DNA from 3 places in the Paeniglutamicibacter selenitireducens genome. Region 3 is predicted to be linked to each of the others. Evidence: riboswitches for the same ligand, from Rfam matches in the RefSeq annotation. Region 3 holds a riboswitch; each other region holds the start of a gene.
The links. Region 3 has a riboswitch for S-adenosylmethionine ahead of ACSYDW_RS10835 (bifunctional o-acetylhomoserine/o-acetylserine sulfhydrylase). Riboswitches for the same ligand answer to the same signal wherever they lie in the genome.
Positions count from the first base shown of each region.

Region 1: it holds a riboswitch for S-adenosylmethionine, as region 3 does, so the genes downstream of both, ACSYDW_RS09835 (methylenetetrahydrofolate reductase) here and ACSYDW_RS10835 (bifunctional o-acetylhomoserine/o-acetylserine sulfhydrylase) in region 3, are expected to answer to the same signal.
Region 2: it holds a riboswitch for S-adenosylmethionine, as region 3 does, so the genes downstream of both, ACSYDW_RS00095 (ABC transporter substrate-binding protein) here and ACSYDW_RS10835 (bifunctional o-acetylhomoserine/o-acetylserine sulfhydrylase) in region 3, are expected to answer to the same signal.

Region 1 is NZ_JBPULF010000004.1:195,985-205,418, forward strand. Features, by position in the region: gene metE (5-methyltetrahydropteroyltriglutamate--homocysteine S-methyltransferase) at 1-796, opposite strand, end outside; gene ACSYDW_RS09835 (methylenetetrahydrofolate reductase) at 864-1,790, opposite strand; SAM riboswitch class I at 1,892-2,010, opposite strand; gene ACSYDW_RS09840 (deoxyguanosinetriphosphate triphosphohydrolase family protein) at 2,390-3,919, shown strand; gene ACSYDW_RS09845 (NADP-dependent isocitrate dehydrogenase) at 4,070-6,292, opposite strand; gene ACSYDW_RS09850 (GNAT family N-acetyltransferase) at 6,951-7,469, shown strand; gene ACSYDW_RS09855 (acetyltransferase) at 7,563-8,000, opposite strand; gene ACSYDW_RS09860 (GNAT family N-acetyltransferase) at 8,255-8,977, shown strand; gene purH (bifunctional phosphoribosylaminoimidazolecarboxamide formyltransferase/IMP cyclohydrolase) at 9,129-9,434, opposite strand, start outside.
Region 2 is NZ_JBPULF010000001.1:18,299-27,732, reverse strand. Features, by position in the region: gene ACSYDW_RS00120 (NtaA/DmoA family FMN-dependent monooxygenase) at 1-1,240, opposite strand, end outside; gene ACSYDW_RS00115 (acyl-CoA dehydrogenase family protein) at 1,242-2,477, opposite strand; gene ACSYDW_RS00110 (dipeptide ABC transporter ATP-binding protein) at 2,528-4,168, opposite strand; gene ACSYDW_RS00105 (ABC transporter permease) at 4,181-5,089, opposite strand; gene ACSYDW_RS00100 (ABC transporter permease) at 5,110-6,069, opposite strand; gene ACSYDW_RS00095 (ABC transporter substrate-binding protein) at 6,076-7,740, opposite strand; SAM riboswitch class I at 7,843-7,935, opposite strand; gene ACSYDW_RS00090 (DUF1345 domain-containing protein) at 8,187-8,837, shown strand; gene ACSYDW_RS00085 (LLM class flavin-dependent oxidoreductase) at 8,895-9,434, opposite strand, start outside.
Region 3 is NZ_JBPULF010000005.1:98,992-108,425, reverse strand. Features, by position in the region: gene ACSYDW_RS10860 (hypothetical protein) at 1-139, opposite strand, end outside; gene ACSYDW_RS10855 (alpha/beta hydrolase) at 241-897, opposite strand; gene ACSYDW_RS10850 (SGNH/GDSL hydrolase family protein) at 989-1,849, shown strand; gene ACSYDW_RS10845 (SHOCT domain-containing protein) at 1,998-2,417, shown strand; gene metX (homoserine O-acetyltransferase MetX) at 2,518-3,660, opposite strand; gene ACSYDW_RS10835 (bifunctional o-acetylhomoserine/o-acetylserine sulfhydrylase) at 3,663-5,009, opposite strand; SAM riboswitch class IV at 5,083-5,198, opposite strand; gene ACSYDW_RS10830 (VOC family protein) at 5,368-6,012, shown strand; gene ACSYDW_RS10825 (hypothetical protein) at 6,096-6,371, opposite strand; gene ACSYDW_RS10820 (hypothetical protein) at 6,388-6,666, opposite strand; gene ACSYDW_RS10815 (CPBP family intramembrane glutamic endopeptidase) at 6,814-7,632, opposite strand; gene ACSYDW_RS10810 (phosphotransferase family protein) at 7,695-8,540, shown strand; gene ACSYDW_RS10805 (DeoR/GlpR family DNA-binding transcription regulator) at 8,537-9,340, opposite strand.

The DNA of each region.
Region 1 (9,434 bases), on a different contig from region 3:
CGGTGTCTCCGGCGGTGCCGTAGCCGAAGGTCACCAGCAGGGCCGGGCGTTCGGTGGCGGCGGCCAGTGTGGCGTAGACGGACTCGGCCAGGCCGCCGGGCAGTGCCAGCTCGGCGCCGCGGTCCGTGACGAGGGCCGGCTCGTCGAGCTGGATCCACGGGGCGCCCGCGGCGGCGAGCTCGCCCAGGATCCGGGCGTAGGCGGCGACGACCTCGTCGATGCGGGTCAGCGGGTCGAAGCCCCCCGGTGCGCCGTCCTCGGCCTTGGCCAGCAGCAGGTAGGTGATGGGGCCCACGAGGGTGGGGCGGATGGTCTTTCCGGCGGCGGCGTGCGCCGTGAAGGACTCGAGGAGCGGCGTGGCGTTGGCGGAGATCGGGGTGGCGGGGCCGATCTCCGGGACCAGGTAGTGGTAGTTGGTGTCGAACCACTTTGTCATTTCCAGCGGGGCGCGGGACTCGTCGCCGCGGGCCAGCACGAACGAGGCGGCCGTGCTGATGGCGCCGTCGGCGTCGGCAAGGTCCGCGAAGCGGGTGGGCAGCGCGGAGAGCGCGACGGTGGCATCGAGCACCTGGTCGTAGTAGGCGAAGTCGCCGGGCAGCGAGGCGTCGGCGGCACCCAGGCCCAGGGCGGCCAGCGTGGCCAGGTTTGCCTGCTGCAGGTCGCGGGCCGCGGTGTGCAGCGCCGCCTCGTCGGTGCGCTTGGCCCAGTGGGACTCGAGGGCCTTCTTGAGCTCGCGGTTCGGGCCGATGCGCGGGTAGCCGAGGATGGATGCTGCGGGGAAGGTTGGCTTCGTCATGGTGTTTCTCCTTGGGTGTTGAACGTGGGGGAAAGAGTCGGTGGGGATTGGTGCGGGCCCGGCGCGCCTAGACGGCGGCGCGGGCCGCCCAGGAATTGACGACCTGGGCGCGGGTGCGGGGCAGTTCGAGCCGTTCGATGACATCGAGTGACCCGCGGTGGTCGTTGAAGGTGTACAGGTGGACCCCGGGGGCCCCGTCGTCGAACGCGCGCCGCGCCAGCGTGACGGCGGCGGTGACCCCGAGGTGGTGGCGTTCGGCGTCGCTGCCCGCGGTTTCCAGCGCGTGTGCCAGCACCGGGTCCGGTTCGACGCCCGTCATCGCTGCCAGCCGGTTCAGCCGCTTCAGCGAGTTCAGCGGGATGACCCCCGGGATGATCGGGATGGACACCCCGGCGCGGCGTGCCGCGTCGACAAGGTGGGTGTACTCCTCCGGGCGGAAGTACACCTGGGTGATCGCGTAGTTGGCCCCGGAGCGCTCCTTGGCCAGCAGCACCTCCACGTCGTGCTCGAACGACGGGGACTCGGGGTGCCGGATCGGGTAGGCCGCCACACCCACGCCCAGCCGGCCGCCGGCCAACGCCGCCGAGTGCTCGGACTCGACCTCGCGGATGAGCTCGATGAGGTAGCGGGCGAACGGGAACTCCCCGCGCCACCCGTCGGGGTCGGTGGGCAGGTCCCCGCGCAGGGCCAGGACCCCGCGCACCCCGAGCGAGATGAAGTGGCGGATCAGGTTCTCGAGGGACTGGCGGCTCTCCCCCACACAGGTCAGGTGCGCCAGCGGGCGCAGCCTGGTGTTCTGGATGAGGTGTTCGATGAGTTCCAGCGAGGCCCGGCGGCGTGCATGGGTGCCGGAGTAGGTGACCGACACATAGTCGGGGCTCGAGGCCTGCAGCGCCTCGATGCTGTTGAAAACGCCCTCGGTCGCGTCGCGGTTCACCGGCGGGTACAGCTCGTAGGACAGTGACGGCGGGGCCGCGGACGGTGCAATGCTCATGTGTTTCTCCTCGTCAGAACGAGGGAGGCCCCAGGTACGCCACAATAGCCGCGACCCTCCGGGACGGAGGTGCGCGGCGATGGTGAGCGGGTTGTGAAGCGGCTCCATCGCTTCTGGCCTTAGCACCCTCGAGGACGGACGCCCCGCACGGGGGAATCCATCGAACCGATGGTTGCTGCGGCGTCAACGAGCCAGATCTCTCAGCCGCTCTTGATGGTTGATGCATTCATCATGTTCCAGGTTCCGCCCGGCGTGCAAGGCGCCTGGCGCGCACCGCGTCACGCGGGGCAAAAACGCTTCACATGACGTTTTCCGCCCCGCTCCGCGGCACCGCCCGACGCCTTTGTGACGCTGGTGGTTCGGTGAATCCCGCGGATTTGCGGCGATCCGACGCCATTGCGTTACTTTCGCCGCCAAGTGTGAAGCCAGTGTGACGGTCGGGCGTGCCGCCTCCCCGCACCGGCTTCCCGCGCCTCCCGGTGCCGGGGAGCCGGCACCGGTTCCCCCGCCGGCACGCCGCGATGCCCCGCGACACCCCCGGCGCGTTCCGCGGCAGGTGCGCGGCCGGGCCCCGGCACCGAACTAGGCTGGGTCGCACCATGGATACCAGGCAGAAGACCCACCAGGGCGGCGGACGCGGCCGCTCCATCCCCGAGGCCATGCGCGCCGGCGAGGACGAATTCCGCATCGACATCGAACGCATCAGGTTCTCCCCCTACTTCTCCCGGCTCTCGGCCGTCACGCAGGTCATCCCGCAGGCGGGCGCCGGCACCATGGTGCACAACCGGCTCACGCATTCGCTCAAGGTCTCCGCAGTGGCACGCTCCATCGCCATCGGCCTGATCAACGCGGACGAGCACACGCGCAAGACCGTGGCGGGGCTCGGCGGCTGCGACCCCGTGGTGGTGCAGGCCGCGGCCGCCGCCCACGACCTGGGGCACCCCCCGTTCGGGCACCTGGGCGAGCAGGAACTGGACCGCGTGGCCCGCCGCACGCTGGGGCTTCCCGACGGCTTCGAGGGCAATGCGCAGAGCTTCCGCATCCTCACGGCGTTGGACAGCTGCGAGGCCACGCCGCGCGGGCTGAACCTCACCGCGGCGGTGCGCGCCGCGGTGCTCAAGTACCCGTGGACCCGCAACGAGTGGCAGGGACGGCCCGGCGGCCCCGCGCGGATGCTGCCACGCGGCGTCGGGTCCGGCGGCGCCGGGGCGCACAAGTTTTCCGCCTACGACATCGAGGCCGCGGAGATGCACGAGGTGCTCTCGGTGTTCCCGGGCATCGCCCGGCACCAGCAGACCCTTGAGTGCTCGGTGATGGACATCGCCGACGACATCGCCTACGCCGTCCACGACCTCGACGATTTCTACAGGGCCGGGGTGCTGCAGTACCCCACGGTCTCCACCGAGCTGCGGGCCTGGCTGGATTCCGGCGCGGAGCTCGCGCGGACCCCCGACACCGACCTCGACACCCGCAGGCCCGGGCATGCGCTGGAGCGCACCTGGCGTCACGTCGCGGCGAAGGACCCGTGGATCGCCAATGCGGAGGCCTTCCGCGCCTCGGTGGAGCGGGTCGGCCGCGACCTTGTCGATGGCCTGCTGGCCGTCCCCTACGACGGCGGGCTGGAGGCCGACCGCGCGGTCACCGGGTTCACGCGGCGTTGGATCGACAGGCTGCAGGCCTCGATCGCGGTGGAACAGGAACCCACCGTCCGCAGCGGGCACGTCCGACTGGCCGACGAGGCCTGGCACGACGTGGTGGTGCTCAAGTTCGTGCACTCGCGCTTCGTGCTGGAGCGCTCCGACCTGGCCGTGTACCAGCGCGGGCAAACCCGCATCATCGCCTCGCTCGCCGAGGGGCTGCACGCCTGGCTGGAGGACCGCTACGACGCAGCGCGCGCCCCCCGCCGGCTGCTTGACTCCATCGAGGCCGCCACCGGCGAGTACCGGCTGCTGCGCAAGCAGGCGCCGGGCCTGTTCGAAGAGGCGGGCCACGGCGAGGTCGAACGGCTGGGCCGGGCCCGCGCCATCGTCGACTACATCGCTTCCTTCACCGACGCGCAGGCGGTGTCCGTCAACGCCCTGCTGACAGGGACCTCCGAGGGACTCTGGGAGGCCGGACGGGGGCTCTAGCAGCAGCCGGCAGCACCGCCGGCCCCGCGCACCGTCCCGCCCCCGCCCGACGGTGCGCGGCCGCTGGAACCGGATCCCGCAGGTACGCCAACGGCGGACCGCCCGTCCCAGCATGGGGAAGGCGGCCCGCCGTTGCCGTGCGGTGCGGGACTACTTGGTGAGCAGTTCCAGTGCCGAGTTCAGCGTGGCGCTCGGGCGCATGACGGCTGCGACCTTCTCCTCGACCGGGCGGTAGTAGCCGCCCAGCTCGACGGGGGCACCCTGCACGGCGGCGAGCTCGGCCACGATGGCTTCCTCGTTGCCGCCCAGGGCCGCGGCGACCGGTGCGAAGGCGGCGGCCAGCTCGGCGTCCTTGGTCTGCGCGGCCAGTTCCTCGGCCCAGTACTTGGCCAGGTAGAAGTGGCTGCCGCGGTTGTCCAGCTCGCCGGCCTTGCGCTTGGGCGACTTGTTCTCCAGCAGGAAGGTGCCGGTTGCGGCATCCAGGGTGTCCGCCAGGATCTGCGCGCGCTTGTTGTCCGACGTGTTGGCCAGGTGCTCGAAGGAGACGGCCAGGGCCAGGAACTCGCCCAGCGAGTCCCAGCGCAGGTGGTTTTCGGCCACCAGCTGCTGGACGTGCTTCGGGGCGGAGCCGCCGGCACCGGTCTCGAACAGGCCGCCACCGGCGATCAGCGGCACGATGGAGAGCATCTTGGCGCTGGTGCCCAATTCGAGGATCGGGAACAGGTCGGTGAGGTAGTCGCGCAGCACGTTGCCGGAGACCGAGATGGTGTCCTCGCCGCGGCGGATGCGCTCGATGGTGTACTTGGTGGCTTCGACCGGCGAGAGGATCTCGATGACCAGGCCCTCGGTGTCGTGGTCCTTGAGGTACTCGTTGACCTTGGCGATCAGCACGGCGTCGTGCGCGCGGGTCGCATCCAGCCAGAAGACGGCCGGGGTCTGCGAGGCGCGGGCGCGGTTGACGGCCAGCTTGACCCAGTCGCGCACCGGCACGTCCTTGGTCTGGCAGGCGCGCCAGATGTCGCCCGGGAAGACCTGGTGCTCGATCAGCACGCCATCGCTGGCGTCAAGGATCTGCACGTGGCCCGCTGCCTTGATCTCGAAGGTCTTGTCGTGGGATCCGTATTCCTCGGCGGCCTGGGCCATCAGGCCCACGTTCGGAACGGTGCCCATGGTGGTCGGATCGTAGGCACCGTTGGCACGGCAATCGTCGATCACGGCCTGGTAGATGCCCGAGTAGGAGGAATCCGGCAGGACGGCCAGGGTGTCGGCTTCCTTGCCGTCGGCGCCCCACATGTGGCCCGAGGAGCGGATCATGGCCGGCATCGACGCATCGACGATGACGTCCGAGGGGACGTGCAGGTTGGTGATTCCCTTGTCCGAATCGACCATCGCCAGGGCCGGGCCCTCGGCGAAGCCCTTGGCGATCAGTGCCTCGACACCCGTGCGGACCTCGTCGGAGAGCTCGTCGAGCCCGCCGAGGATCGCGGCCAGGCCGTTGTTCGGGTTCAGGCCCGCCGCGGCGAGCTGCTCGCCGTAGACCTCGAAGAGCTCGGAGAAGTACGCCTTGACGACGTGGCCGAAGATGATCGGGTCGGAGACCTTCATCATGGTGGCCTTCAGGTGGGCCGAGAAGAGCACGTCGTCGGCCTTGGCGCGGGCGACGGCTTCCTTCAGGAACTTGGCCAGCGACGCGGCGTGCATGACGGTGCCGTCGATGATCTCGTCCTTGAGGACCGGGAAGGCCTTCTTCAGGACCTTGACTTCGCCGTCTTCGCCGACGAAACGGATGGTGAGGTTCTGGTCCTTGGAGATGACCACGGACTTCTCGTTGGAACGGAAATCGTCCTCGCCCATGGTGGCGACGTTGGTCTTCGAATCCGCGGTCCAGGCACCCATGGTGTGCGGGTTCTTGCGGGCGTAGTTCTTGACGCTCAACGGCGCGCGGCGGTCGGAGTTGCCTTCGCGCAGCACCGGGTTCACTGCGGAACCCTTGATCTTGTCGTAGCGGGCGCGGACGTCGGTTTCCTCGTCGGAGGACGGGTTGTCCGGGTAGTCCGGAAGTGCGTAGCCGGCGGCCTGCAGTTCGGCGATGGCCGCCTTGAGCTGCGGGATGGATGCCGAGATGTTCGGCAGCTTGATGATGTTTGCGTCCGGGCTCTTGGCCAGGGCACCGAGCTCGGCCAGTGCGTCGGGAATCTGCTGTTCCGCGGTGAGGTAGTCACCGAACGTGGAAATGATGCGGCCGGCCAACGAGATGTCGCGCGTCTCGATTTCCACACCCGCGGTCGAGGCGTAGGCCTCGACAATCGGCAGGAACGAGTGGGTCGCCAACATCGGAGCTTCGTCGGTGTGGGTATAAATAATCTTGGCCATAGGTGAGGCATCTCCCTGAACGGTCTTCTCGGATATGAGTGGTCCGAATTGATCTCAACATCCCTAACTTACCCGATATTGCTGCCCGTAAACACTTTTTGTGGCACGGCTCCCGTAGCGTCCGGGCACCCCGTTGCCTCAAGAAGCCGGGCTTCTCCAGGCCTCGCGCGCCAACGGTATTAAGTTAACCGGCCATAACTGAACAACGGGATTCCGTTGCCTTGGACCCCCATGCCGGCGCGCCCCCCGAAGGGCAGGGCCGTCCGGGCACGGCGAGACACCACGGGGCGCCCGGCCCGCTGTGGCCACCCGATGAATCTCGGGCAGCAATCCGGGCGGTCCCGAAACGAGCCTGCTTGAATGAGGCAACCATTTCACCCGAGCCGATCATGCTTTCCCTCCAGGCATCCGCTGCTTCCAAGGGGATGAGGACCGAACCTGGCCGACAGTGCACCGCGCTCCCCGCATGGCGGATCGCGCGGCCCGGGCAAAATCGGCTGCCGCAGCAAGCCCGCACAACGGCCGCTGTCCCGGCCCTTTGGATTGGGCTTGGAGAAGCCGCGGGCCATCGGGAAGCTGACTGATGGAATACGGCCGGGCGCTTCCGACACCTGCGGCCCCCTTTTCCGGCCCCGGCCCGATGGGTAGGATCCCAGACATGCCCATCTCCCAACGGATCACCCTGCGCGCCCGTTCCGAAGAAGATTTTGAGGTGCTGTTCCGGATCGCCGGCGACTTGGACACGTGGGAGGAACGCAGCGCCGCAACCCCTTCACCGCTGGACCGGGACGCCTTCAAGGCCAGACTGGCGCAGACAGATGCCGACCCGGCCGGGAAAAACGTGCGTTTTGTGATCGAGGTGGACGGCGCCGCCGTTGGCAGCGTTTCGCTCTTCGATTTCGACGAGCTCGCCCGCCATGCGGAGGTCGGAATCGCTCTGGTCCCCGAAGCCCGGGGAAAGGGCATAGGCACCACGGCCATCTCGCAGATCGCCGAGTTCGCCTTCGTGCGCTGCAACCTGCGCCGCGTGCACTTGCAGGTGATCGCCTCTAACCTGGGAGCCATCCGTTCCTACGAAAAAGCGGGGTTCGTACTCGAGGGGCGCCTGCGCCAACACGCCTGGGTGCGTGGCGTGTACGAGGACATCGTGATGATGGGGATGCTCCGCAGCGAATAGGCACCCAGGCGGGTGCCGGCGCGATCAACTCACCGTCCATGGGTCCGAGGAATCGCCGCCTTCGACAGGCCACGCTCACGCTGCAGGTTTTCGCTAGTTGGCAAGCACCAAATGCAGGAGCGGGAATGGCCGACCCTGCCCGTCGGTTGCAGAGCGCCCGATCTCCGCGAAACCCCTTGCCGCATAAAAGGCACGACCGGTGGGGTTCTGCTCATTGACGTCGACGCGGAGAACGTCATGACCGGCAGCAACAGAAGCGAGTAACGCACTCCCAATTCCCCTGCCTTGGCGGGCCGCGTCAACGAACAACATCTCCACGGTGCCATCCTCAATCGCGATGAATCCGGCTGGCCCCTCCGCTGCTTCGGCAACGCGCAGATCAGTCATCTGCGGCAGGTACCTGGCCACGTCTTCCTCGATGGCATCGATATCCGCAGGGGTCAGGAATTTGTGGGTGGCTTCAACTGAGCGCCGCCAGATTTCCAGCAGCGCGGGATGGTCCTGCGTCGTGGCCTTACGTAGGGTCGTCATGCACTTCCTTGTCCCGATGTCGCTTGCAGATGCCACCGGGATGGAGCACCTACCAGAGTCCAACAGCGGCACCCATACTGGAGACCCTGTTGCCATCAGCCCCGGCACGGGGCATATTTGAACCCTACGACAACTGATTGACATATGCCAATGCGAGCAGGGGTGCTGGCGGAGCCGCCCGGAGGCTTCCATCCACGACCACCACCAACGGGCATACGCCGGTGTCACTGGCGATTGGAAGGACGAAGGAAATCATGACCGAATTTGCGAACCTCGTGTCGGAACACTGGGTGGCCCCCTTTGAATCGGGGGAACCCTTGCACGAAAGCGATACGTATCGGATTGCAGTCAACAACACCCTGAGCCACGGGAAACGGGTCCAGATCCTCTCCCGCCGGCACCGCACATGCGTGCTCGTCACGGAAACCGTCAGCCGGCTTCCGGGCATACGCGAATCGGAAAGCGAGGACGATCTCCGAAAATCCCTTGAAACCGCAGGCCTCAAGCTCAACGGTGCGGACTTCCTCTTCTTCCTGCCCGACGAGGCAAAGCAGCGTCTGGCGGCCGAAGCGGAACGTGACGGAGTCCGTCGGCTCACAGCGAACGACGCCGAGGCGTTCGCCGAATTTGAAGCCGCTGTCCCGGCCGCCGATCTCGACGGTGCGGCCGTCGAGATCGACCATTGGATGGCCTACGGGGCATTCCGGGGAGACGTCCTGGTGGCTGCGGGAAGCTCGTACCCGGTCGCGGACGATGTCGCGCTTGCCGATATCGGCGTGGTGACGCATCCGGGCTTCCGGCGGCAGGGGCATGCGCGAAGCATCGTCCTGGCGCTGGCACAGGCAGCCATTGAAGCGGGGCACGAACCCCAGTACCGCTGCCAGCTGGACAACCATGCTTCCCGTGACCTTGCGCGACGTTCCGGGTTCTCCGCACTCGGCACCTGGGACGTTCCGCTTCCGGACGAAGAACACTGACCCGTCCGGAGCCCCGACATCTCGGCCGTGCAGGAGGTGCAGGAGCGCCAGGAGGTGCACGCTGCGGAAGCACCGGGCGCCTCCTTAACGCACGACTGCCGCCGGCGCAGCCCCCGTCGGGGCGCACCGGCGGCAGCCGGGGATCCGCTTCCTAGTGGAAGAAGTGGCGCGCGCCCGTGAAGTACATGGTGATGCCCGCGGCGTTGGCCGCGGCAATGACCTCTTCGTCGCGGACCGAGCCGCCGGGCTGCACGACGGCGCGCACGCCGGCGTCGATCAGGATCTGCAGGCCGTCGGCGAACGGGAAGAATGCGTCCGATGCCGCCACGGCGCCGTGGGAGCGCTGCACCGAGACGGCGTCGCCGGTGCCGGAGGCTCCGCCCGCGGCGTCGACCTTGGATTCGACCTTCACGCCAAGGGTGTTGGCGCGCTCGACGGCGAGCTTGCAGGAGTCCAC
Region 2 (9,434 bases), on a different contig from region 3:
GGATCCCCTCGATGAAGTCGGTGTATGAACCGGGCAAGATCTGGTTCATGATGTTCAGCCCGTCCATTCCCGCATCCTGCCAGCGCTCGATCTCGTCCACAATCTGCTCCGGGGTGCCCGAAATCTGCTGGGCCTTGGCCCTGTAGCGTGCCAGGTCCCCGATGGTTGGCTTGCCGCCGGGCACCGAGGCGATGGCCGCCTCGAGCACGCCCCGCGCGCCTTCGGTTTCGATATCTCCCAGCGGGGTGTCAAGGTCCAGACCGCCCAGATCGACGCCGATCCCCCCGCCGATGTGGGCGACAATTGCATGCAGGTCCAGGTACTCGTCGTACTCGGCTTCCTTGCGTTTCGCCTCCTCTTCGGTGCTTCCGACGACGAACGACAGCCCGGCGAACACCTTGACGTCCCCCACCGCGCGTCCCGCGGCGGCCTCCAGCTCGCGGATCTTGCCCACCTGCTTGGCAACGTACTCGGGATGCGGCGCAAACAGGAAGGTCGCCTCGGCGTGCTCGGCGGCGAACTGGCGTCCGCGTGCGGAGGAACCGGCCTGGAAGAGGAACGGCGTGCGCTGCGGGCTCGGCAGCGCCAGGTGCGGCCCTTCGATGGAGTACCGGTTGCCTTGGTGGTGGATCTTGTGGACCTTGGCCGGATCCGTGTAGATTCCCGAGGCCTTGTCTGCCAACAAGGCATCGTCGTCCCACGATCCCTCCCACAGCTTGTAGGTCGCCTCAACGTACTCGTCGGCCCAGTCGTATCGGTCATCGTGGGCGGTCAGCCCGGCGGCACCGAAATTCCTGTGCGAGTTCTCCAGCACGCTGGTGACGATGTTCCAGGCCACCCGGCCGTTGGAAATATGGTCAAGGGTGGAGAGCTGGCGCGCGAACTGGAACGGCTGCGCCTGCACCACGGAGCTGGTCATGGCCAGCCCGATGTCCCTGGTGGTGGCGGCCAGGGCCGAGAGCAGCACCATCGGGTCGTGGGAAGGGACCTGCATGCCCTTGCGGACCATGGAGGCCCAGCCGCCTTCGTGGTCGCCGTAGAGACCCACGACGTCGGCGAAGAAGAGGTTGTCGAACTTCGCGTCCTCGAGCTGGCGGGCGAGGTCGATCCAGAGCTGCAGCTCGTTGAAGCGGTGCTGCTGCGCCTCGGGGTGGCGCCACTGGCCGCCGAGGATGTGGCTCGAGGTGTTCATCAGGAAGGCGCTGAGCAGCAGGCGCGGGCGCGCGTCGAAGGTACCCAATCTACTTCTTCTCCGTCCGTGCATCGGTGGCCTCGCCGATCGAGTGAAGGCCCGTGGGGATCGTGCCGTTGATGTAGTAGTCGCCCACGGACCGTGCCTTGAAGACCACCGGGTTGTGGGTGGCCACGGTGCGGGCGTTGCGCCAGTGGCGGTCCAGCGACTTGCCGCGGGAAACGGAGGAGGCGCCCGTGACGTCGAAGAGCTCGCTCGTGGCATCGAGCACCAGTTTCGGCACCGCCACGTGGGCCTGCTGCACGGCCAGTTCGGCGCGGACGAAGGCGGCCGCCGGATCGAGCCCGAGCGAGGGGTCGACGGCGGCGTCGAGGTCGCGCGCGGCGGCGGTGACGATCGAGTCCGCGGCGTACACCGCTGCGGCGATCCGTCCGACCTGCTCCTGGATGAGCGGGTCGTTGCGGAACAGTTCCCCCGACCCGGTGTTGAAGGTCCGGGTGCGGTTGCGCACCAGGGTGGCGGCGTCCGCCAAGGCCGAGCGCCCGATGCCGGCCAGGACGCTGAGCAGGGCCAGCTGGAAGAAGGCGGGCTCAAGCGTGGAGGAGACCTTGCGCTGGATGATGTCCCCGTGCGGGACCACGACGTCCTCGAAGACCGCGGTCCCTGTGCCGGTCAGCGGCTGGCCGAACCCGTCCCAGTCGTCGATGATCCGCACGCGCTCGTCGTCTGCCCTCACAATCGCGTACTGGCGGCCCTCCACGCCCTCGGTGCTGGCCATGACGACGACCCAGTCCGCGAAGATCGAACCGGTGGTGTAGTACTTTTCGCCGTTGAGCAGCCACTGGCCCGCTTCCTGGCGCAGCTTGGTGTTGGTCGTCCCCAGCGCGTTCCCGCCCTTCTCCGTTGCGGCGTTGCCGAAGATCTCCCCGGCGAGTACGCGCGGGAACCAGCGGAGCTGGAATTCCTCGGGCTGCAGGGCGATGGTCTCGACGAAGGAGAAGTGCGAGCGCAGCAGGTGCCCGACGTTGGAGTCGGCCGCCGAAAGCTCCATGACCAGGCGGAAGAGGTGCTCGTGGCTGACCGGGTCGCCTCCGTGCGCCGCGGGGACGCGCAGGGTGGTGAAGCCGGATTCCTTGAGCCAGGCGACGGGCTCGAAGGGAAGGACGTGGTTGTTTTCGCGTTCGACGGCGCCCTGGGCGATCCGTTCGAAGACCGGGGCAAACCGGGCCGACAGTTCCGCGTAGCGCGATTCTGCGGTGCGTTCGCGCAATGGTGTGGTGCTCAATGTTCTTCCTTTGCTGCTGCTGGTGTCCGGGACTGTGTGGGTGGTGGTTCTCAGGTGTGCGCCAGTTCCCTGAGCAGGTGCCCGGGGTTCGACTCCAGGAGGAGGCGCGTGTATTCGCTCTGCGGGTTGCCGAAGACGCGGGCGGTGTCGCCGACCTCGACCAGGCGGCCGCGGCGCATGACGCCCACGTCGTGGGAGATACGCTCGACCACGTGCAGGTCGTGCGAGATGAAAAGGTAGGACAGCCCTTGGTTGGCCTGCAGCTCTGCCAGCAGGTCGATGATCTGTGCCTGGGTCAGCACGTCCAATGCGGAAAGCGCCTCGTCCAGGACGAGGGTCTTGGCACCGAGCGCCAGGGCCCTGGCAATGGCCACGCGCTGGCGCTGACCGCCCGATAGTTCCCTGGCGCCGAGACCCGCCATCCGCGCCGGGAGGTTGACCGATTCCAGGAGCTCGGCCACCCGGGCGCCGCGCTCCGCCTTGGAACCGTACCCGTAGTTGTTCAGCGGCTCCGAGATGATCCGCTCGACCGAATGCCTTGGGTCAAGTGCCGAGTCCGGGTTCTGGTAAACCATTTGCAGACCGCGCCAAAGATCCCGCTTGCCGGCACCGCGCAGGCCCGTGACGTCGCGGCCGTGGATCTTCACGGTTCCCGCGCTGGGGTCAAGCAAGCGCATGACCATGCGCGCGGTAGTGGACTTGCCGGACCCGGACTCGCCCACCAGGGCGAAGGTGGTTCCCGGCCGCACGGAGAACGAGACCCCGTCCACCGCGGCATGTTCGCTGCTGCCGTGGCCGAAGGTCTTGCGCAGGCCCGACACCTCGATGGCGGGGACTGCGCCGGCATCGCCGCCGGCTTCCGGAACCGGTGCCGCGTGCGCGCCGGGCGAGGCCTCCGCCAGCAGCAGGCTGGTGTATTCGTGTTCCGGCGCCGTGAGGATCTCGCGCACCGGCCGGTCCTCACGGATCCGTCCCTGCTGCATGACGACGATCCTGTCGGCAATGTCGGTGGCCACTGCCAGGTCGTGGGTCACAAAGATCACCGCGGTGCCGTGTTCGCGCGCCAGGGACGTGAACACCTCGAGCACCGTCTGCTGGACTGTCACGTCAAGGGCCGAGGTCGGCTCGTCGGCGATCAGCAGCTCCGGGTTCTGGGCGAAGGCGATGGCGATCAGCACGCGCTGCTTCAGTCCGCCGGAGAGTTCGTGCGGGTACTGGCCGAGCCGCTGCTCGGGCCTGTCGATGCCCACCATGCCGAGCAGGCGGACGGATTCGGCGCGCAACTCCGCCCGGGAGCGTTTGCGGCCCTGCGGGTGCAGCCTGAACACCTCGGCCACCTGCGATCCGATGGTCTTCACCGGGTCCAGCGAGGCCCCCGGGTCCTGCGGGATCATGCCGATGCGTCGGCCGCGGATGCTTTCCAGCTGCTTCGGCGAAAGCTCCAACAGGTTCTCTCCGGCCAGGGCAATGCTGCCCGCGGTGACTGTCGCGGTTTCCGGGAGCAGGCCGATGACCGCCTTGGAGAGCGTCGACTTCCCGGAGCCCGATTCCCCGACCAGGGCGACGATCTCGCCGGCCCTGAGGCGGAGGTTCAGGCGGTCCCCGGCGGCGACGGCGTGTGCGCCGGTGCCGTAGTGGACGCTGAGGTCACGGATGTCCAGCAAGGTGGCAGCTGGTTCTGCGGTGCTCATGGTGCCGCCTTTCTAGAATCGGAAGATCTTGTGCAGCTGGCGGCCCAGGCCGGCCAGCAGGAGGACCACCACCACGATGACAAGGCCCGGCAAGGTGGTCAGCCACCACGCCGAGGCCAGGTACTGGCGGCCCTCGGCGATCAGCAGGCCCCATTCCGGGGTGGGCGGCGGGGCGCCGAAGCCGAGGAAGCCGAGCCCCGAGATCGCCAGGATGGCGGCACCGAGGTCGACGGCCAGCAGCGCCAGCACCGGTCCGCACGCGTTGGGCAGGATGTGCCGGAACACGACCGACCAGTAGGTGCCGCCGTTCATGAACGCGGCCTCGACGTAGTCGAGGCTGCGGACCCGCAGCACCTCGGTGCGGACAACACGCGCGAAGGAGGCGATGGAGGCGATGCCCACGCCGATGCCCAGGGACACGGGGCCCGGCTCGAAGGCCGTGACGATGATCAGGGACACCAGGAACCCCGGGACAGCCAGCAGCACGTCGACAAGGCGCATGGTGAGCACGTCGGCGGCGCGTCCGGCCGTCGCGGCAAGCAGTCCCAGTCCCGTGCCCGCGACAAGGCCGATCAGGACCGCCAGCCCCGCGGTCAGCAGCGTCTGGCTGGTTCCGTGGACCACCCGGGCAAAGACGTCCCGACCCAGGTGGTCGGTGCCGAACCAGTGCGCGGCGCCCGGGGCCTGCAGCTTGTCTGCAGGCACGCCGGTGATGGGGTCGAACCCGCTGAACAGGGCGGGGAACAATGCCCATCCGAGGACCACGACCAGCGGTGCCACGGTCAGCCAGAATCCCGCGGAACGCAGCGCGCCGCGCTTCCCGGCCGGCGCGGATGCCGCTTCGGGCCCCCGCGGCGCCGGCTCGGGTGCGGGTGTCCCGGCGGATGCTCCGGGCAGCGATTCGTCGATGGCGAGGCTCATGCTCGTCGCTCCTTTCGGGGTTAGGCCGCGAGGGCGCGTGGCGCCCCGTGGATTCCGGACTTGAGGATCCGCGGATCCAGCAGCGGGTGGAGCAGGTCAACGATCAGGTTCACGACGACGAACGCCGTGGCCGTGAGCAGCACGAGTCCCTGCACGAGCGCCACGTCCTGCGCTGTCACGGCCTGCAGGACCACCTGGCCCAGGCCGGAGCGGGCGAAGACCGTTTCGGTGATCACGGATCCGGCCAGCAGGGTGCCCACCGTGATGCCGCTGATGGCCATCGCCGGGGCCGCTGCGTTCTTCAGGGCGTGCCGGAAGAAGATCCACGACCGCGAGGCCCCCTTGGCCCGCAACACGTCGACGAACGGCTGCGCGTAGACGTTGTCCGTGCTCTTGAGCAGCACCTGGGCGATCGGCGCGGACACGTGGACCGCCAGGACCAGCACCGGAACGGCCAGGGAGGCGAACGACCCGTCCGGGAACAGTGACATCACGCCCAGCCGGATCGAGAGCAGCTGCAACAGGACCAACCCGAGCCAGAAGACCGGCACCGCCGCGAACAACGGGGGAAGGTTGACCAGCAGCCGCCTGGACCACGCCCGGCGGGCCAGCGTGGCGGAGGCGACCAGGAGAACGGCAAGGGCCGCCGCAGCCACGAAGGCGCTGGAGGCCAGCGCCAGGGTCGACCCGGCCACGGCCCCGATCCGCTCGGCCACCGGCTGGCCCGAGGCCAGCGAATAGCCGAAGTCGCCGCGGAACAGGCCGGCCAGCTGGCTCAGGTACTGCACGGCCAGCGGCTGGTCGTACCCGTACTGCGCCTTCATGGCGGCAATGGTTTCCGGCGTGGCCGCAGAGTCCGCGGACAGGAAGATCGTCACCGGGTCGTTGGGCAGCAGCTGCACGGCCAGGAAGACCAGCGTGTAGGCGAGCCAGATGACCAACAGTGCCTGTCCCAGTCGGCGGGCGATATATGCGGCCATGGTGCGCTACTTCCCGGACTTCCAGGCGCCCTGGAAGATCGGTGCGGTCCCGGAGGTGAATTCGACGTGCGCCGCGGAGTTGCCGCCGTAGACCTGCACCTCGTCCCAGAGCACCAGCGACAGCGCCTTCTCGGTGACCAGCTGGCGCTGTTCCTCGGCGATGAGTTCCAGGTGTTCCTTCTCGCTGGTTGCCGCGCGTTCCTTGGCGAAGAGCTCGTTGAGTTCCGGGTCGGCGTTGAGCGTCTGGGTGTTGTTTGCCGGGCCGAAGACCGGTCCCAGTCCCCCGTAGGCGAACTGGCGGGTGCCGAAGAACTCGATGTTCGGGTCGATCATCGCGGTGGCCAGGAAGGTGTTGTCGGCGGCGCGGTTGACGAGCTTGACGCCGAGTTCGCGCCACTGCTGCTCAATCAGCTCGAATGCCGGCTTGATGACGACGGAGTTGTTGGAGCTGGTGATGGTGACCTCGAGCTTCTGCCCGTCCTTCTCGCGGATGCCGTCGGCACCGGCCTTCCATCCGGCTTCCTCCAAGAGCGTCTTGGACTTTTCCGGGTTGTAGGCCAGGTCGGCCGAGAGGTCGATGAAGCCCGGGGCGGCGTGGTTCAACACCGAATCGGCGATCACGTAGCTGTCGGAAAGGACAGTGTCCTTGATGCTTTGGCGGTCGATGCCAACCTGCAGCGCCTGGCGCACCTTGGGGTCGGCGAGCTTGCCGCTGGCGATGCGGACCGCCGCCATGTTGGTGGTCAGGTCGACACCCTGGGCGGGCAGCACCAGGTCGCCGCTTGCCTGCAGGGCCTGCTCGTCAACGGGCTGCAGGCCGCGCACGAGGTCGACCTGGCCGGTCTGCACGGCGCCGGCACGGTGGGCGACCTCCGGCAGGTACTTCACGACGAGCTTGTCCAGGTAGGCGGCGCCCTGGTTGGCCGCGGTCTCCGGGGCCCACTTGTAGTCGGCGCGCTTGGCGAAGGTGACTTCCTCGTCGGTCTTCTCGGATTCGAAGACGAACGGGCCGGATCCGACGATCGAGGCGATCGCGGACTGCCCGGCGTTGTCGAGCTTGAGGGTGGCCGTGGACACCAGGCCGGAGGTCACGGACGAGGTGGCGCGCAGGAAGTTCGCGTCGGGGGCCTTCAGCGTGACCTTCACCTGGTTCTTTCCAATGACCTCTGCGGACTTGTAGGCGGAGAAGTCGACGTTTGGAGCAATCTGCGCACCCTTGATGCCCAGCCCCAGGGCGTCGAGGTTCACCTTCACGGCCTCGGCGTCGAGGGCGCTTCCGTCCGAGAACGTCACGCCGTCGCGGATGGTGAAGGTGAACTCGGTCTGCTTGTCGTTGGCCTTGAAGTCGGAGGCGATCCAGCCGACGATCTTGCCCGTCTTCGCATCGAAGTAGGTCAGCCGGTCCAGCACGCTGTTCAGGATGTTGGACTTCTCGTAGAAGCGGGCTGCCTGCGTCTGCCAGTTGTTGATCGGGGTGACTTCGGCGTAGACGAAGGTTCCACCCTGGACGGGGCCGGCTGCCGCGGTGTCCTGGGACGTTGCGGCACCGGGAGCCGGGGTTCCCGAACCGCAGGCGCTCAGGGCCAGGGTTGCGGCGCCCAGGACGGTGAACAGCTTCGTGGCCAGGGCGGCCGAGCGGCGCAGGCGGGCCGGCGGGGTGGTGTTTCGCATCGTGTTGTCCTCTCGGTAGACCCGAGGAATGCCGGGACACGGCGCAGTGCACACCGGGCCGTGGTTAAACGGGGAGTGTGTGGACCGCGCAGAGTTTGGCTATCTCCATCGGTCCTGGCGGTAGCACCGGCCCCCGTGTGGAGGTGGTTGCTGCGGCGTCAACGAGCCAGGTCTCTCAGCCGCTCTGGATGGTGTGCCCGTCGCGGAATATGTCGCGTTCGGACAATTCAAGTCTGCTGCAGGATCTTCGATGAAACCAAGGCGCAAGGCCCCGCCGTGAAACAAATGGACGCAATGGGCCGCCTTTGGGCACGCATTCACGACACAATCCGTCACAAGTCCGATTGTGTCGACCGCTCTCGCGGGCGGCTTGCGTCATGGCTGCGTCATGGGGAAAATGCGCGCCCCGGCAGTCCGGCGGGCGTAGTCCGTGGCATGATCGCTTCATGGTAGCCACAGGTTCTCAACGCACCAGGCACCGCCGGTTCCGGCTGCTGTCCATGGCAGCCGGCGGCGCCGCCGGAGTCCTGCTCACGGGGCTCCTGGGCCAGTGGGCCTATGCGCCGGCCGTGGGCTGGACCGCGGCAGCGCTCGTGTACAACCTCTCCGTGTGGCTGTACATCGCGCCGATGGATGCCGCGAGGACAGCGCACCACGCGCAGGCCGAGGACCCCGGTCACCGCACCTCGGACCTGCTGATCCTGTTGGCGGCGCTGGGTTCGCTGGCAGCGGTGGTGCTGGTCATGGCCGGCGGCAGGGACGCCGCCGACAGCGCCAAGTTCCTGCTCGCATTGCTCGCCATGGCCTGCACCGCAATGTCCTGGCTGCTGGTGCACACGCTCTTCACGCTGCGCTACGCGGAGATCTACTACGAGGGGGACCCGGGAGGGATCTCGTTCAACCAGGAACAGCCGCCGCAGTACACGGACATCGCCTACATGGCCTTCAGCGTCGGGATGACCTACCAGGTGGCGGACACCAACATCACCAGCCGCCGGATGCGCTCGGCGGTGTTGCGGCACAGCCTGCTGTCCTTCGTATTCGGTACCGGGATCCTGGCAACAACCATCAACTTGGTGGTCACGCTGGTGGCCTGAACCGGGTCCGGGCGGGGAGCCCAGGCGCGCCGCCCGGACCCGGTTTGCCGTGCGCCGCTACCTGGATTCGGCGTTCGCGAAGCGGTAGTTCGCGGCGCGGTGCGTGTCCCGGACGCGGTCGCCCCTGCCGAAGAGCTTGTTGCGCAGTGTGCCGCCGGCGTACTCGGTCGGGTAGGCGCCGCGGGCCTGCAGCTCGGGGACGATGTATTCCACGATGTCCTCGAAGGTGCCCGGGGTGATCGCGTAGGCCAGGTTGAAGCCGTCGACGTCGGTCTCCTCCACCCATTCGATGAGCTGGTCCGCGACCTCGGACGGGGAGCCGACGGTGATCGGGCCGAAACCGCCGACCCCGACCCACTCGGCGAGCTGGCGGATGGTCCACGGGTTGCCCTCGTCGCCGCTGGCCTTCTGGAACGTCGCCACGGACGACTGGATCGCGTTGGACTTCACGTTGTCGCCGATGACGTCGTCCGGGGCGTAGGTGGAGAGGTCGATGCCCATCCAGCCCGAGATCAGCGCGAGCGCCCCGTCGATGTCCGCGTAGGACTTGTAGTCCTCGAACTTGGCCTGCGCCGCGGCGCTGTCCGGGCCGGTGAT
Region 3 (9,434 bases):
TTGCGACGTCCGGCGCACTGCCACGGTTCGCCAGATCGCCAAGGTCGCTACGTCGTTGCGACAAGGATCCCTTGCGGACCAGCAATAGCAGCGCAACACCAAAACCTAGAAAGGCCGCGACGGGGAGCAGGTTAATCATGTGCTGTCCTTTTCTCGGGAAAGCAAAGACCTCCCGCTTGTATCAACAAAACAATACAAACAGGAGGTCGAAGCTTGTGTCAATCAAGTGACACAAGAGAGTCAGACCGAGGCACCCTTGAGCACCACATGGGTCAGGAATTCGTGGACGTGCGCCATTTCCTGCGCGTTGACGGAGTGCAGCATGTTTGCGTAAAGCACCTTGGTGACATGCACGTTCTCGGTGGCCCATGCGTGCGTGTACTCGATCTTGTCCGCCGTGATGACGGGATCCGCCTGGTCACGGCCCCAGAACACCGGGGTCTTGAGGCCGACCAGTTCCTCGTCCTTGAAGAACCCGGAATCGTCCCCGGGTACCGCGAAGCCGGAGAGACCGATGACCGTGGAGATCTCCTGCGGCTGGTGACGCAGCAGGGAGGTGGCGACCGCCATGCCCATGGAGAACCCGAGCAGGCTGACGGACGAGTGCTGCTTGGCGATGGGTTCCAGCCAGGCCCACAGGTCCCCGACCGACTTCTTGACCGCATCGAATGAATAGTCAAGGTCCTGCATCAGCGGGAACCACGTGAATCCGGGCCCCAGGGCCTGCGGGGCCCGCACCGAGACGATGGTGAATTCCTCGGGCAGCATCGGTGCCAACCCCATCAGGTCTTCCTCGTTGGACAGATATCCGTGCAGCAGCACCAGCAGCGGGGTTCCGGCTCGCTCGGCCTCGGGACGCGACCAGATAACAGTGGGGTTCCAGGTGTTTTCACTCATTCATCCAGTCAACCAGAATCCGCGCGCGCTTGCGTGTCGCCATTTAACCTACGCTTAGGTAACTTAGATATTCTTTGGTAAGAATATCTAAGTGAACAACTTCGCCGATTCCCTCAGCACTGATTCGCCAACCGACAACTCGCTTCTCCACCCATGGCGGCGCTACGTGGCCTTGGGCGATTCCTTCACCGAAGGAATCGGCGATGTCGATCCACACAGTCCCGGTGGCTACCGAGGTTGGGCGGACCGCGTGGCCGAGCAGCTCAGCGTCGGCGTCGAGGACTTCGCCTATGCCAATCTCGCCATCCGGGGCCGCCTCATTACCCAGATTTTCGACGAGCAGGCGGGCCCCGCCCTTGAGCTCAAGCCCGATTTGGTCAGCCTGTGCGCCGGTGGAAACGACGTCATCCGACCCGGCGGCGATCCGGACGCCATCGCCGACAAGCTCGATGCACTGATGCGGATCCTTGCGACATCCGGTGCGACCATCCTGCTTTTCACCGGCCCTGACATCCGCGACACCCCGGTACTGGGCGGCATCCGCGGAAAGGTAGCGATCTACAACGAAAACGTCCGTACGATCGCGGCCCGATACGATGCGGTTGTTGCCGACATGTGGTCGCTGCGCGAACTGCACCAGCCGCATATGTGGGCCGACGACCGGCTGCATTTCTCGCCGCTCGGGCACCAAACGATCGCGGCCATGGCACTTGATGCGCTGAATGTTTCCCACGAGCTGGAGCACGCTTCGCCCGGGGAAACCGAACCGAAGAACTGGCGCGAGGCCCGCCGCGAGGACCTGATCTGGGCCCGGACGCATTTGGCCCCCTGGGTCCTTCGCCGCATCCGCCACCAGTCCTCCGGAGACGGGATTACACCCAAGCGTCCCCTGGCCGTCCCGTTCAGCGAGTCCACCACGGCGCCTTCCCTGGGCACCGGCTCGACCGACTGATCGCCAGGGGGACGATACATGGTCGCCGCACGCTGAATACACAAGGGCGACGTCCAAGGCTCTGCCATCAATTTGTGCTTGACTGGTTGCTTCAGGTCGCGGCGTCGACCTTTCCCACTTCGGCCCGGGCCGGGACAGGACTGCACCCATGAAGCTGGCAAGCACCATTACGAGCGACGCTGTTCCCCCGGAGGTCCTGGAACAGCTGGGCAACCCGGAGCCCGAGGACTTCGGATTCGTCGATACGGACGGGAACGGTCTTCCCGGGGGCCTCGGATTCGTTTTCGATTCGTTCGGCGTGATCTTCGGGATCGTCACCCTCCTGATTCTTGCGGCAGGCGTTTTCATGGCGTTCCTTTACGTCCGTAACTACAAGGCCAGCAAGAACGCGGGGCTGGATCCGTTCACGCTTCAAACCGAGCTCGCGGTCCGGGCTGCCAATTCCGAAATGCTGGCACCCAAGAAAACCATCGAAGAGAAGCTGCGCGAACTGGACGATCTGTTGGCACGAGGCCTGATCACGCGTGACGAATACACCCAGGCCAGGCTCAAGGCACTGGGCGAATAGCTCCCCCATGGCAAAAGGCGAATGGCTCATGTTGAAGAAATGTTCTTCAACATGAGCCATTCGCCTTCAACGACCCGGCTACCCTGCCGGAACCTGATTCCTAGGAGAAAATCCGGTCCCGCAGGGCATCGCCAAGCTGTTCTATGTCCGTCAGGAATCCATCGTGCCCGATCGGCGAAGTGATGTAGCGGACCTCAACCGGGTTCGGCAGGGACTTCGCCAACCGTTCCGACTGCTCGGGCCAGTACAGGCGATCCGAGTCAACCGCCGAAACGAAGAAGTTGACCGAACCCAGGCGTGCCAACGCAGCTTCGATGGAACCGTGCCCGCGCCCCACGTCGTGGCTCATCAAGGCGTCGGTCAGCACCAGGTAGCTGTTGGCGTCGAAGCGCTGCACCAGCTTGCCGGCTTGGTGGTCCAGGTAGCTCTCCACCTGGTAGCGGCCCCTGTTCAGGTCCGGGGACCCGAAGGGGGCCTCCCCGTCCTGCGCGGCGCGGCCGAACCGCACCTCGAGTTCGGGTTCGGCACGGTAGGTGATGTGAGCGATCCTGCGGGCCAATCCGAGCCCCGCGGAGGGGACATTGTCGTTGGCGTAGTAGTCGCCACCGGCAAAGTCCGGATCCAGGCGAATCGCGGCGCTCTGGGCCTGGGCGAAGGCGATCTGCTCCGCGGAGGATTCCGCTGTCGCGGCCACCACAACGCAGTTCCTGACCCGCTCCGGGAACTCGACAGCCCATTCCAGGACCCGGGCCCCGCCCATGGAACCGCCGAGCACCGCGTGCCAGACCTTGATACCCAGGGCATCGGCCAGGCGCGCTTCAAGGCGCACGGAGTCCTTGATGGTCGTGAAGGGGAAACGCGAACCCCACGGCTTGCCGTCCGGGTCCAGGCTGGCCGGCCCGGTGGATCCGGAACACCCACCGACCATGTTCGCCGACACCACGAAATAGCGGTCGGTGTCCACGGTCTTGCCCGGACCCACGAAACCGTCCCACCATCCGGGCTCGGTCGAGAGCCCGCGGGCGACGTGGGAATCCCCGGTCAGTGCATGGGCGATGTAGACGGCGTTTGACGCATCCTCGTTAAGCGTCCCCCAGGTCTCAAAGCCCAGCACGACCTCCGGAAGCACTCCGCCTGTCTCGAAGGTGTATCCACCGGTGTGAAGGTGGCGCAGGATCCCGTCCGGGGCGTAGTCCAACGCCTGGGCGGTTTCCGCGTCGAAAAATGCCACGTCAGTCTCCAGGCTCAACGAGTGGCGCCCTGCAGTTCAACCTCGGAGATCGAGGCAACTGCCTCGAAGCCCGCCCGGAGGTCGGCGATGATGTCGGCAATGTTCTCGATGCCCACGCTCAACCGCACCAGGCCCGGGGAAACACCCGCGGCGACCCGCTCTTCCTCGGTGAGCTGGGCGTGCGTGGTGGACGCAGGATGGACAACCAGCGAGCGGACGTCGCCGAGGTTTGCCACGTGGGAGTGCAGCGTCAGCGCATCGACGAAGCCCTGGCCGGCCTCTAGGCCTCCGGAGATCTCGAAGGCGACGATCGCGCCGATGCCCCGGGGGCCGTACTTGCGCCCCCGCTCGAACCACTTGCTGGATTCGATGCCCGCGTAGTTGACCGACTTCACCTGCGGGTGCGCCTCCAGCCAGGTGGCGACCTCGACCGCGTTGGAAACGTGGCGCTCGATGCGCAGCGACAACGTCTCCAGCCCTTGGGCGATCAGGAACGAGTTGAACGGGGAAACCGCGGAACCCAGGTCGCGCAGCAACTGGACGCGAGCCTTGAGGATGTAGGCGAGGTTGGCGCCGAGGATGCCGTTGACGCCCAGGTCGCGGCCGAAGACCAGGCCGTTGTAGGACTCGTCCGGGGTGTTGAAGCCCGGGAACTTCTCCGGGTCGGCGGCGAAGTCGAAGTTCCCCGAATCCACGATGACGCCGGCGATCGCGGTGCCGTGGCCGCCGAGGTACTTGGTGGCCGAGTGCACCACGATGTCCGCACCCCACTCGATGGGACGCACCAGGTACGGGGTTGCCAGGGTGTTGTCGACGATCAGCGGGACGCCGGCCTCGTGGGCGATGGCAGAGATTGCTTCGATGTCCAGAACGTCCTGGCGCGGGTTGGAGACAACCTCGCCGAACAGCGCCTTGGTGTTGGGCTTGATCGCTTCGCGCCAGCCGTCCAGGTCGTCGGGATCCGCAACGAAGCTGACCTCGATGCCCAGCTTGCGCAGCGTGTGCTTGAACAGGTTCTGCGTCCCGCCGTAGAGGCTGGGGCTCGCCACGATGTGGTCGCCGGCCTCGGCGAGGTTCAGGATCGCGAACGTGGTGGCGGCCTGGCCCGAGGCCAGCAGCAGGGCTCCCACGCCGCCCTCGAGGCTGGCGATGCGCTGCTCGACCGCATCCTGCGTGGGATTGCCGATGCGCGTGTAGATCGGTTCCAGCTCCTGGAGAGCGAACCGTGCTGCGGCGCTTTCAGCCGTCGGGAACACGAAGGCGGTGGTCTGGTAGATCGGCAGGGCCCGTGCGCCGGTGGCGGCGTCAGGTTCCTGGCCCACGTGGATCTGGCGAGTTTCAAATGACCAGTCGTTTGACATTGTTGTCCCCTTCAAGGATTCAAGGGGTATGCCCGTAGCCGACGCCTGTGGCGTCGGTTAGTACGTAGGGGCATGCCCGCGCTTGTCCTGCGCCTTTCTGGCGCAGGGCCTGGTCTTCACCCGGGGCACCCCACCGCGGTGGAGGGTTGCCGTCCAGCAAGCCGGGGCTTGTTGCTGGAACTCATGACCTTGTCGTCCAGTCTTGCCCACTGAATCGCGGGCGCGCAAGAACATCTCAAAATGTGACAACGCGGCAGGATCGGCGCGCGATCCGCGTTCCGCGCCTGAAACCGCAGCCCATTCTCAAGTTAGGCAACCCTAAGTCGAGAGCCAGATCACATCGTGCCATGATGGGTTCATGATGAGGTTGGACCATGTAACTTACGCTTGTGGACCCGACGGCCTCGCGGCAACTGCCGCTCGGATCGGCGCGGCCCTTGGACTCGAATCTGTAAAGGGCGGTATTCACCCACGATTTGGTACCCGCAATGTCATCTTCCCGTTGCAGAACGACCAGTACCTCGAAGTCGTCGAGGTACTGAACCACCCCGCATCGGACAAGGCACCGTTCGGCCAGGCCGTTCGTGCGCGCTCCGAACTCGGCGGCGGCTGGATGGGCTGGTGCGTCGCGGTCGACGACCTGGCACCGGTCGAGGAACGCCTGGGCCGCAGCTCGGTCCCGGGAAACCGGAAGTTCCCCGATGGACAGGAACTGACCTGGCGCCAAATCGGCGTCAACGGTTTGATTGCCGACCCGCAGGTCCCCTACCTGCTGCGCTGGGATGACGGAACCGAGAGCCTTCACCCGTCGAAGGCACTGACGCCGGTGGGCAAGATTTCCTCGATCAGCATCGCCGGTTCCAGCGATCGCGTCGCCGACTGGCTCGGACAGCCCGAGCAGCTGCCGGTCGGCGAAGTCACGGTCGACTGGCAGGCCCCGAACGGCACGCCGGGAATCCTTTCGGTGACCTTCGAGACCCCCAAGGGCTCGATCACCCTCTAGGGTTTCAACAAGAGACAACGACAACCGCGGGGTTGTGGCGAAACGGGCTTCCCGTTCACCACAACCCCGCGGTTCGTTAACAACTAGTCCGATCCCTCGGTCGACGCCTTCCCGCCGCCAGAATGATCCGCTACTTCCCTCAGGACCTCGAAGTGCCGCACCATGATCGATCCGAGGGCCATGAAAATGCCGCCGATGAGCAAGGCCTGCTGCAGTGCCTTGGCGAAACCGAGCACCATGTCGGGGTACGCGGGCAGCATGTCGGAGACCCCCAGGAACACCGGAGTCCCCACCAGGGCCAGGACGGCACCGGCAACAGCTGCTGCCACGCCCAACCGCAGCATGTGACGCGAATCCATGGAAAGCCCCACCACCCTACTCCTGGTCGCCGGCGGTGCGGGGACGCTGTTCCTTGCGGATCACTTCCACGGCTTCCTCGGCCGACTTCACGACGAAGGAACCCGCGAGCAGGAACAAGCCCGCGTAGAAGGACCCCTGCTGCACGACGAAGGTGAGGCCGGAAACCATCCAGAGGGGCAGCACGTATCCGCCCTCATTGAACGACCAGTTCAACAACGGCGACACCACGACATTGAAGAGCAGGCCGATGATGCCCAGGACCAGGCCGACGCGGAACATTTTTTGCGAACTCATGGCGGTGGGCAACCGGATCTCCTGACTGATTGATCCCGCCTGCAGCGTCCGAAGTCCGGAAATCACAGGTCGAAACATGGAATTCCGTCCAGCCTAGCAGGCTCCATTTTTCCGCTTGAAACACAAACAGTGAGATCAAGCAGTTCTTTAGGATCCAACCCCGATGGACGCCCCCAAAAGCGCGTAGCCGACGAATCCTGCGATATCCAGGAATGCGTGTGCGATGACAAGCGGCATGACACGCCCCTTCTTCGAGTACACGTAGCCGAAGACGATACCCATCGCGACGTTGCCGATGAACGGGCCGATGCCCTGGTAGAGGTGGTAGCTGCCGCGCAGCACCGCGCTGGCCACGATGATGCGCCACGTCCCCCAGCCCAGTCGGCGGAGCCGCTCGAAGAGATAGCCCACCACGACGACTTCCTCAAGGATCCCGTGGCGGATCGCCGAAAGGACCAGCACCGGGATGGTCCACCAATACTCGTCGAGCGCGGCCGGGACGATGATCGTGGTCACCCCCAATGCCCTGCCCGCTGCGTAGACGCCGAGCGTGCCCAGGCCCATGGCCAGGAACAGCCCGCCGCCCCACACCAGGTCCTTGAGCGGTTTCGCGGCATCGAAGCCCAGCCTGGTGAACGGGTTCCCCCCGGGCAGCCGCCAGAGCAGGTAGAGCACCAGCATGACGGGCACCAGGGCAAAGAAGATGTCCAGGAACTGGTACGTGAGGTCGAAGTACTCACGTTGGTTCAGCGGATTGTTGAGCGTCGTTGTCTGTGAACCCAGGGGTGCCCGCGTCATCTTGTCGATGAGGTTCACGATCGAGTAGACGGCCGACTGCCCCAGGGACAGGCCCAGCACAATCAGCACTTCGATTAACACGACCTTGCGCGAAGGAGCGTCTGGGGTCCCGGACGGAAGCGTTGCCGGTTCAAGGGGTTTTCCTTGCCCCACTGGCCTTTGGTTCATGTCCCGATCCTACGTTGTCATCCTGTGCCGGCACCTCGCGGCTGACATGCAAGGATGGAGCCGTGATCCGAAAACCGCTCCCGGCGGAAGTCGCCCTTGCCCAACGCCTCCATCCCGGCCCCGACTGGGAAGCCGCCCACGTCAACGAGGGCGGCCAGTTCCATGTGGTGCTCGTCGCCGAGAACCAGGCGGTACTGCGGATCAGCCGAACCGCGGAGGCCGCACGCCAGATGCAGCGGCGGGTGGATCTCGTGGAGGCCCTGGCACCCCGGGTGGGTTTCGCGCTCCCCACAGCCCTGGGCCCCGTGTGGCACGGCGAGGGCTTTTCCGCGGTGGTCCAGCGATTTGTCCCGGGAGGCGCCCATGCGCCGCACACGGGCGATGCCACGGCACTCCGCAACCTGGTGGAGGATCTTGCCGGAATCGACATCGCGCCGCTGGCGCACCTGCTGGCGCCGCCCTTTGCCTTCAACGGCCCCTGGACACCCACGAAGACCGAAGCAGCCCTGCGGTCGCTGCCGGCCGGGCTTGTCCCCGATGCCGAACTGGTGCTTGGAACGATCGCCGGCTTCGCCGGGATTCCCCTGGCGCTCGTCCACGGCGACCTGGCCGGACACAACGTTCACTGGCGGGGAAACCGGCTCGTGGGAGTGCTTGATTGGGACCTTGCAGCCGCCTGGGATCCGGCACTCAACAGCGCCTACCTCGCGCTCTGGCACGGCGAGGCGATGCTGGACGAAATTGCACCGACCGCCCGGGAAGCGTGGCGGGCCCGTGTGTGGCTTGGCGCCATGAGCCTGGAAAGCATCTACGACGTTCGCCTGTCCAACGATCCGGCACGGTTGGAGGCCATGGTTTCCAAGGTCGCACACCGCATCCAGCGGGCTGCGACAGCAGCCCGCTCCTAGTGTCCCGGCGAAGCCGCGGGGGCGATGACCACGGGGATGCCCGCCGATTCCAGCTCGTGCTTTTGCTCGGCCGTGATGCCCTCGTCGGTGATCAACGCATTGAACGTGGCACGGGTCAGCGCCGCGAAGGCGCTGTGGCCGATCTTGGAGGAATCGCACACCAGGTAGCTGCGCCGGGCCCGGCGGATCATGAGGTCGTTGATGGATGCCTCGAACTCGTCGGACACCGTGGGCCCGATGTGGGCTTCGAGGCCGTTGATTCCCACGAAGGCGATATCAAGGGTGACCTTCTCCAACGCCTGCTCGGCGAACGGGCCCACGAGTTCGTAGGACCGCGGGTTCAGCACTCCCCCGGTGACCATCACCTTGACGTGGGTCCGCACGGCCAGCGCCGAGGCGATGTTCACCGCGTTTGTGACAACGGTGAAGGTCGTCCGGCCCGAGTCGTTGACCAGGTCGCGGCGCATGCCCAATTGGGTGGCGATCGCGCTGGAGGTCGTTCCCCCGGACAGGCCGACGACCATGTCCTGCTTCACCAGGCCGGCGGCCAGCACGGCGATCGCGTGCTTCTGCACCGCCGCTTCCTCCTTCTGGTAACGCACCGGAAGGTCATAGGCCACGGAGTTGCTGACGGCCCCGCCGTGGGTCCGCGAGAGCAGGGACGCAGCGGCCAGCGAATCGAGGTCGCGCCGCGCGGTGGCCGGGGAGACCTCCAGGCGCCGCACGATTTCCTCGACCTCGATCTGCCCGAATTCGGAGAGCATCTCGAGGATGTTGCTCTGGCGTTCTTCGCGTTTCATCGTGGATGCCTTCCCGTCTCCCGCAGCCTGCCGTGCCCGGGTTCCCCGAAGGCTTCCGGTGCGGGGTGCGGCATGTCCACGGGACGCTCCCCGA